4 regions of the Micromonospora sp. WMMD712 genome follow, and region 2 is predicted to be linked to each of the others. Evidence: riboswitches for the same ligand, from Rfam matches in the RefSeq annotation. Region 2 holds a riboswitch; each other region holds the start of a gene.

Region 1 (2,194 bases), 2.8 Mb from region 2:
TGCACCGACAACGGCGCCATGATCGCCGCCATCGGCGGTCTTCTCGTGCGCGCCGGCATCCCCCCGTCACCGCTGACCCTGGGCGCCGACCCCAGCGCCCGGCTGACTCATGCCACCATCGGCAAGGACCTGCGCTGACTGTCCACACGGGCCCTCCGGACACGCGAGACACCGCTCACCAGGCTACAGAACGAACGAAGACTCCTTCAGAGGAGCAGTCGCACAACCGCAATCCACGCCGATGACGACCAACGCAACAACGATCCTGAGCGGTGGTGGCGAGGTGATCGGCGGGCGTCGCGGCGACAATGCGACAGGTCTCAGCCGTCCTCGGCACCGTCGAGTAGCGCCCGACGCAAGGCGAGACGGTGCTCGCGGCGGATCTGCGCCTCACGGTAGCGTCGCCGGTCGCCGTCGGTCTCGGCCAGCAGCGGCGGCACCGGCCGTGGTTGCCCGTCGTCGTCGACGGCGACCATGACCAGATGCGCGGTGGCCACGTCGACCGGCGGCACCGCCCGATCCCACCGATCCGCGCTGACCTTGACGGCGACCTCCATCGAGCTGCGGCCGGCCCAGGTGATCCGGGCGTCGACGTGGACGACGTCGCCGACCCGCACGGCGCGCAGGAAGGCGGTCTCGTCGATGGCGGCGGTGACTGCGGGCCCGTCGGAATGCCGAGCGGCCACCACTCCGGCGACGGAGTCGATGAGGTTGAGAATCCGGCCGCCGTGGACGGTGCCCATCAGGTTGGTGTGATGCTGGTCCATGATCTGTGACAGGGTCAGATGCGACGCCGACGGGGGCCGGCCGGCGAGAATGGCGCTCTCGTGCATGGTTCATCCGTCCTCGGGAAGCATGCCGTCGACCAGCCGGCACGCACGTCGAGGACCCGCCGCAGCGCGTCACCCGCCCGACCCGCCCGCGAGGTCGACGGCTGCGCACACACCTCTTGTGTGCGCAGCGCGGGCAGGTCTTCGGACTCGCGGGCATGACCGGGTACGCCGGTGTCTCCTACTGGCCGTCGCTTCCCGGGCCCTACGGGCCCAGTGCCGGTGACGGCGGTCGTTCCCACTCACCGCTGCGGGGCAGTCCCGGATTCCCACCGGGTTCCCTCTTACGACGCCCGAGCGTGACAACGCCTGGGCGAACCAGCGCCGGTAACCAGCCTAGCGTTCTTGGTCAGCTGACGGCCGGCTCGGACCTGGATGTGACCTACCTCCCCCATCGCCCTTGCCGATGGATCCGGGTGGCCTGGCGGGTGACGCAGAGGCCGGCCCGGCGGCGGGATCGGTCACGTCGGTGCCGGCCGGGCCTGCGACCTCGGCGCTGTCGGCGACCGGGTCCGGCGGCTGCGGTTCGGCTGCGACGAAGGTGACCGGAGCGTCGAACGCGGCTCGGCGCGCGGCGCGGCGCAGCGCGGCGAGCACCGCCGGGCCGGCCAGGACGATCGCCACCGCGGTGGTGATCGCGCGGCCGGTGTCCCAGCCGAAGGTGGAGGTGACTGCGGTGAACAGGGCGAGGCGGTGCAGGTTCTCCAGCACCGGCGCGCCCGCGACGTAGGACAGTTGGGTGTCCGCTCCGACGCTGAACGGCCAGAACCACAGGTTCATCAGCAGGCCGTAGCCGTAGGCGGCGAGCGCGCCGTAGGCCGCCAGGACGGCGGTCTCGGCCCGTCCGCGCAGCCTCGCCGGAAGCAGGCCGGCGCCCAGGCCGATCCAGGACGCGCACAGCATCTGGAACGGCAGCCACGGTCCGACACCGGCGGTGAGCAGGGCGGAGGCGAACAGGGACGTCGAACCGAGCAGGAAACCGAATCCGGGGCCGAAGACCCGGCCGGCTAGGACGAGGAGGAAGAACACGGTCTCGATGCCGGCGGTGCCCGCGCCCAGGGGGCGCAGCGCGGCGTTGACGGCGGCGAGCACACCGAGCATCGCCAGGGCTTTGCTGTCCATGCCACCGGAGGTGAGTTCGGCCAGCACGAGCGCCACGAGCACCGGCAGCATCAGGAAGAAGACCACCGGTGCCTCGCCGGTGCGGGCGGTGGATTCCGGCTGCGCGGGGACGAAGAACGGCCAGGTGAAGGTCGCCAGGGCGGCGGCCGAGGCCAGGGCCAGCACCACGGCGGTACGCGGGGCGACCCGCAACACGGTCACGCCGGTGCCTGGGTCTGGGTCAACGCGGTGGCGACCTGTTC
Region 2 (2,194 bases):
AGTCCGCCCCCGGCACCCGGGCGTCGGCGGCGGCGAGCTGCTCGGGGGTGAGCCACTCCACGTCGTGGCCGCCGGCGGCGATCAGGGCGTGGATGAGCGCGTCCCCGTCGTCGGGCACCGGCCCGTCGCCGAGGTGGTAGCCGGCGTCGGCGAGCGCGGCGAGCAGCCGCACCGCCGAGGCGGGGGTGTCCAGGCCGACGGCGTTGCCGACCCGGGAGTGCTTCGTCGGGTAGGAGCTGAGCACGATCGCCAGCCGCTTCTCGGCGTGGGGCACGTGCCGCAGCCGGGCCTGGCGCGCGGCGATCCCGGCGACCCGGGCGGCCCGCTCGGGGTCGGGCTCGTAGACCGACAGCCCGTCGGCGTCGATCCGCTTGAACGAGAACGGCACGGTGACGATCCGGCCGTCGAACTCGGGGATGGCCACCTGCATGGCGGCGTCCAGCGGGGACAGCCCGGCGTCGCTGCCGGCCCACTGGTCGCGGGTGCTGGTGAGGCAGAGCGCCTGCACGATCGGCACGTCGAGGGCGGCGAGCGCGCCGACGTCCCAGGCGTCGTCGCCTCCGGCGGAGGCGTCGGCGGCCACCGTCCCGCCGGCGGCGAGCACGGTGACGACGAGGGCGTCGCAGCGGGCGAACAGCTCCAGCGGCCCGTCGCCGGGGGCGAGCCCGCGCAGCGAGCCGCAGAAGATCGGCAGGGGGTTCGCCCCGGCGGCGTCGACGGCGTCGGCGAGGGCGTCGACGAAGGCGGTGTTCCCGGCGAGGGCGTGCGCCCGGTAGAAGACGATCCCGACCGTCGGCCGCTCGGGCTTGACGGGCCGCTCGCCATGGACGCCGTGCCCGGGGGTGGGCGCGGGCGGGGCGAAGCCCTCGCCGGTGAGCAGCACCGTGTCGGAGAGGAACCGGGCCAGCTCGGCGAGGTTGCCCGGCCCGCCCTCGACCAGGTACGCCAGGGCCCCGGTGGCCACCCCGGAGGCCACGGTGGACGCGGCCATCAGCTCCGCGTCGGGCACCGCCTCGCCGCCGAGGACGACCGTCGGCACCCCGGAGCCGAGCACGGCCGCGAGGCCGTCCGGCCACGCCTGCCGGCCCCCGAGCAGCCGTACGACGGCGAGGTCGACGCCGTCGAGCAGCGCCGGCACGGCGTCGGCGGCGACCCGGGCGGGGTTGGCCAGCCGGTAGCCGGCGCCGCTGGCCCGGGCGGCGAGCAGGTCGGTGTCGGCGGTGGACAGCAGCAGGGTGCGCACGGAGGGCTCCGGAGAGTGATGCACGGGGCGGCGGGCAGGCCGCCTGCGGGCAGGCATGGGCGCGGGTTCAGCGGGTACGGCGGGCCTGCGGCCGGCTCACCGGCGCGGGCCGGGGCGCCGGGGGCGCAGCATGGCGCGGTACGCGGGGCTCGGGCTCAGGTGCGGCGACGGGGCGCGGGCAGGCTGCCGCGCGCCAGCAGGCGGCGACGGTGTACGTCGATGTGCGAGACGCCGTGCGTCATCGGGTCCTCCTCGGGTGTCCACGCCCTGGGGTCGCTCCGACGGCCGAAGTATCCTGGCTTCCGGATCGACGCTCTCCCCCGGCCTTCCAACCGCAGACACACGGCCGTGACTCACGAGGGGGGATCGCTCCCCGGTGACAGTGGCGGGACCGCGCCGGAATCGCACCGGCTTCCTTCACTGCCGTCAGGCCGCGAATGCTGCCACACCCGACCGCCGCCGGTCAACGCCGGGCTCCCGGCCACCCCACCCCCCTAACTACATCGATGCCTGACAATTGCATCGGGAATCGGATGCGGCGAAAGCAAATGTCGTACGCCGATGGATGCGACCCGTTCCGCGCGCATTTCCCCGCCGCCCGCCCCCGGGCTGGCTAGGCTGATTCCGATCATCGCCCGCCGGCGCGGGACGGGACTTGCCCGAAGGGAATCCGATCAGTGGCGACGCAGGTCATCGTGCTCAACGGCGGCTCCAGCTCGGGCAAGTCCGCGATCGTCCGGTGCCTCCAGCGCATCCTGCCGCACCCGTGGATCAGTCTCGGCGTGGACGACCTGATCGCCCGGCTGCCGCCGGCCCTGCTGGGCAGCCCCGCCGGGCTGAGCTTCGGCCCACACGGCGAGGTCGACGTCGGCGGGGACTTCCTCGCCGTGCAGCACGCCTGGCTGGTCGGCATCGCCGCGATGGCGGACGCCGGGGCGCGGATCATCCTGG
Region 3 (2,194 bases), 1.0 Mb from region 2:
GTGGATCACGTTGCCCGGCTCGCCGGTCTGGTTGGACAGCCGGTTGGACGCGTCCTTGAACGTCATCCACCCGTTGCCGGTCTGCGCGAGCGTGCGCATCATCCGCCCGTACAGGTCGCGGGCCTTCACGGTGCGGACGGCCTTCTTCTCCGCCGCCCGGTACGCGGAGTCGAACGCCTCGCCGTAGAGGTCGGGCAGCTCGGGGGCGTCGGACGGGTCGATCAGCGACCAGTCGCCGTCGGCCTCGACCCGGCGCATGAACTCGTCCGGGATCCAGTTGGCCAGGTTCAGGTTGTGGGTGCGCCGGGACTCCTCGCCGGTGTTGTCCCGCAGCTCCAGGAACTCCTCGACGTCCGGGTGCCACGGCTCCAGGTAGACGCAGGCCGCGCCCTTGCGCCGGCCGCCCTGGTTGACCGCCGCCACCCCGGCGTCGAGCGTCTTGAGGAACGGCACGATCCCGTTCGAGCGCCCGTTGGTGCCCCGGATCAGCGCGCCGCGGCCCCGCACCCGCGACCAGGAGATGCCGATGCCGCCGGAGAACTTCGACAGCTTCGCGACCTGGTGGTAGCGCTCGTAGATCGAGTCGAGTTCGTCGCGCGGCGAGTCGACCAGGAAGCACGACGACATCTGGGTGTGCCGGGTGCCGGAGTTGAACAGCGTCGGCGAGCTGGGCAGGTACGCCAGGCTGGACATCAGCCGGTAGAAGGCGACCGCCTCCCCCGGCGTCTGCGACAGTCCGCAGGCCACCCGCAGCAGCCAGTACTGCGGCGTCTCCACCACCAGCCGGGTCTGCGGGTGCCGCAGCAGGTAGCGGTCGGCGACGGTGCGCAGGCCGAAGTACTCGAACCGCAGGTCACCGGCCGGGTCGACGGCGTCGTCCAGCTCGCGGGCGTGGGCGGCCACGAACACGGCCGTGTCGTCGCCGATCAGGCCGAGGCCGTGGGCGTACCGGATGGACTGGCTGAAGCTGTCCACCTGCTGCCCGCGGACCTCCTCGGCCACGTACGCGGCCAGCAGCCGCGCCGCCAGCTTCGAGTACTGCGGCTCCTCGCCGATCAGCTCCGCCGCCGTCTGGATCGACAGCTTGTCCAGCTCGGCGGTGGTCGCCCCGTCGTACAGGCCGCTGATCGTCCTCGTCGCCACCCGCAGCGGATCGACCTCGTCCAGGTCGGCGACCCAGCGCTGCACCGCCTCGACGATCTTGTTGACGTCCACCGGCTCGGTGTCGCCGTCCCGCTTCCGGACCTGCATGACGTGCCGGCGTTGCCCCGGCCCCGCCAGCTCCCGCGTCGCGCCCATGTTCGCCCTCCTCAAGCCCGTCGCCGAGGTCGAGGGCGCGCGGGAGGACGCCGCCGGGCACCCGCGACGGCGCGCTTCGCCGCCGCTGCCCGGCTGATGGCGTCGGCCGTCCCACGCGGCCTTCGACCGCCGCACGCGACGCGTGCGGCACGCTGGCAGGTCTTCGGACTCGCGGGCGTCGTGCTCGGTGCCTACTGGCCGTCGCTTCCCAGGCCCGGCCGGGCCCAGTGCTTCGTTGACGGCGGTCGTTCCCACTCACCGCTGCGGGGCAGCCCCGGATTCGCACCGGGTTCCCTCTTGCCTCGACCACCGTGGAGCGGCGGTCGAACCAGCTACGGGTGACACCATATATGGGCGCAAGGCGAAGATGGCAACACCAGATGATGTGCCGGGCGAGTCGCCTCGCAGCGTGACCCCACCACCGCGACGGGTGAGCGGAGCGCCGGAACCGCGGGCGGCCGGCAGGGCGAGATGCAGTCGGTTGACAGACGCCGCGCGCCGCCGGCCGCACGAGACTGACCGGCGAGCCGTCGCGGCGGGGCCCGCCCCGGCTCGTCACCATCCCGACCCCTCGACCGAGAGGACCACCCATGTCCGAGGAGAACAAGCGGATCGTCCGCGACTACTTCCAGGAGCTCGACCGCGGCCGGACGACCCCGCTGCACCTGTGCACCGACGACTACCGGTTCCACCCGGCCGGGCTGCCGTCGATGGACCGGCAGGGGGTGAAGGAGTTCGGTGACGCCTTCTTCGCCGGCATGACCGACCTGCGCCACCCCCTCGTCGAGCTGATCGCCGACGGGGACCTCGTGGCGCTGCGCTGCCGGTACGAGGGCACCCACGACGGGGAGCTCATGGGCGTGCCCGCCAGCGGGCGACGGGTCTCGGCGGTCGG
Region 4 (2,194 bases), 2.8 Mb from region 2:
GCGCCTTCGACCCGGCCACCGCCGCCCGCGCCACCGCGCAGGCCGTCCTCGGTCTGACCGGCGCTGGGTACGCCCACCTGTCCGCCGCCGGCGCGACGACCGGCGCACCGACCCCCGACTGCCCGTGAGCCGTTCCGTCGCTCGCCTGATTCTCATTCGTCTGCTCTCGGGGAGGACCCATGTTTCGAATCGTCATTCGTAGGCGGCTTGCCGGACTGTTGGCCGCCGCCGTCGCCGCCGTCGCGCTGACCGCCGTCGAGCCTGCGCCGCAGGCCGCGCACGCCGCCGCGTGTACCGGCACGTCGGGGGTCACCGTGGTGGTCGACTTCGCCGCCCTCGGCGGCGGGGTCCAGGTGGCCTGCGCCCTCGGCGACCCGGCGACTGGGCTGGCCGCCCTCCAGGGCGCGGGCTTCACCGTGACCGGAACCTCGCGCTGGGGACTGGCGTTCGTGTGCCGGATCAACGGCAAGCCCACCGCCGCGACCGAGCCGTGCGTCAACACTCCACCCGTCACCGCGTACTGGTCGTACTGGCACGCGCCGAGCGGCGGCGCCTGGTCCTACAGCACGTCCGGCGCGACCAGCTACAACCCCGCGCCGGGCAGCGTCGAGGGCTGGTCCTTCGGCGCGGGCGCCCCACCGAGCATCGCCGCTCCCTGACCCGTCGACCGACGTGCCGGGTGCCGGCCACCGCTCTGGCGTCACTCGACGTGCGGGCGGTACCGTGTCGGCACCCGGTTCACGCCGGGCACACAACTGCATACGTCCCGTGTGGGGGAAAGTCGGTTGAAGCCGGCGCTGACCCGCAACCGTGAGCGAGGCATCGACCCCGCGAGCCGGAATGCCTCGCCCGGGACGAGCGGCTTCCACTGTCGAGGTCTACAGGGTGAAGTCCGGGCCGCCGAGGTCCGTCCACCCCGCGCAACGCGTCGTCATGCGAGCGGGTGCCGACTCCTCGGCTGCGTTCCGGCGCCTTCACCGACCGCTCTGCGAAAGGCACCCCATGTCCCTGTCCCGGCACCGGCGGATCGGCACCGGTCTCGCCGCCAGCACAGCGGCGACCCTCGCCGCGATCGCCGCCCTGCCCCTGACCGTGGTTGCCGCACCGGCACCGGCCGACGCCGCCGCGGCACGCGAGGCAGCGTCCTGGTTGGCCGGTGAGGTCGCCGACGGGGCACTTCCCGGGCCGTTCGGGAGCCCTGACTGGGGCCTGACCATCGACGGAATCATCGCGTTGTCCGCGACCGGGGTGGCCGTGCCGACCCGGCAGGCGGCGACCGCGCAGGTCGCGGCGCACGTGCGCTCCTACAACAGCTACGACGACTGGGGCATCGAGGGCTTCACCGACGGCGGGGCCACCGCGAAGCTGCTCTACGCGGCCGCCGCCGCCGGAGCTGATCCCACCGACTTCGGCGGTTTCGACCTGCGGGCCGAGGCCCTGTCGCTGGTCGCCGGGGCGGACGCCGGGCATCAGCGGGGGCGGATCACCAGCCGCACCACCGCCGACAGCGGTCCGGACGCCAGCAACACCTTCGACCAGTCCTTCACGGTGCTGGGCCTGGCCCGCAGCGGCGACGTCCCGCAGGACACCGTCGACTTCCTCGTCCGGCAGCAGTGCGCGGCCGGTGGCTTCCGGCTCTACCCCGACACGGGGGACGGCCCGTCGCCGTCGTGCGACGAGCAGGCCGGCGCCACCCTCGACGTCGACTCGACCGCGATGGCCGTGCAGGCGCTGCTGGCCGCCGCAGACGAAGGGGCCACGGGTGCCGCGGCCGCGGCGGATCGGGGCGTGGACTGGTTGGTCGCCCAGCAGCATTCCGACGGGTCGTTCGGCGGCTCGGGGCCGACGACCGGCGCGAACTCCAACAGCACCGGCCTGGCCGGGCAGGCGCTCGCCGCCTCCGGACGCCATGCCGAGGCCGCCCGCGCAGCGGGCGCGCTCCGCGTGCTCCAGCTGACCACGTCGCACGGCGGCGCAGCCGCCGACGCGGGAGCCATCGCCTACAACGCCGAAGGCCTGGCCGCCGCTGTCGGGTCCGGGATCGACGACGTCTCCCGGGACCAGTGGCGTCGGGCCACCGCGCAGGCACTGCTCGGTCTCGCCCAGGTGCCGCTCGGCCGCATCGGCCTCGACCTTCCGCCGTCGTCGCCCGGGCCGACTCCAACGGGCACGGCCTCACCGACCGGAACGGCGT

The links. A riboswitch is a leader RNA that binds a small molecule or an ion and turns the genes downstream of it on or off. The one in region 2 is predicted to bind cobalamin.
Region 1: it holds a riboswitch for cobalamin, as region 2 does, so the genes downstream of both, O7633_RS23505 (acyl-CoA thioesterase) here and cobN (cobaltochelatase subunit CobN) in region 2, are expected to answer to the same signal.
Region 3: it holds a riboswitch for cobalamin, as region 2 does, so the genes downstream of both, O7633_RS05905 (ribonucleoside-diphosphate reductase subunit alpha) here and cobN (cobaltochelatase subunit CobN) in region 2, are expected to answer to the same signal.
Region 4: it holds a riboswitch for cobalamin, as region 2 does, so the genes downstream of both, O7633_RS23480 (cell wall anchor protein) here and cobN (cobaltochelatase subunit CobN) in region 2, are expected to answer to the same signal.

The regions. Positions count from the first base shown of each region.
Region 1 is NZ_CP120743.1:5,397,943-5,400,136, reverse strand. It holds gene tsaD (tRNA (adenosine(37)-N6)-threonylcarbamoyltransferase complex transferase subunit TsaD) at 1-138, shown strand, start outside; gene O7633_RS23505 (acyl-CoA thioesterase) at 321-833, opposite strand; cobalamin riboswitch at 948-1,168, opposite strand; gene O7633_RS23500 (ECF transporter S component) at 1,167-2,153, opposite strand; gene O7633_RS23495 (ATP-binding cassette domain-containing protein) at 2,150-2,194, opposite strand, start outside.
Region 2 is NZ_CP120743.1:411,714-413,907, reverse strand. It holds gene cobN (cobaltochelatase subunit CobN) at 1-1,243, opposite strand, end outside; cobalamin riboswitch at 1,532-1,661, opposite strand; gene cpt (chloramphenicol phosphotransferase CPT) at 1,921-2,194, shown strand, end outside.
Region 3 is NZ_CP120743.1:1,443,716-1,445,909, forward strand. It holds gene O7633_RS05905 (ribonucleoside-diphosphate reductase subunit alpha) at 1-1,299, opposite strand, end outside; cobalamin riboswitch at 1,436-1,647, opposite strand; gene O7633_RS05910 (ester cyclase) at 1,890-2,194, shown strand, end outside.
Region 4 is NZ_CP120743.1:5,391,788-5,393,981, forward strand. It holds gene O7633_RS23470 (peptidase) at 1-128, shown strand, start outside; gene O7633_RS23475 (hypothetical protein) at 180-659, shown strand; cobalamin riboswitch at 729-868, shown strand; gene O7633_RS23480 (cell wall anchor protein) at 1,003-2,194, shown strand, end outside.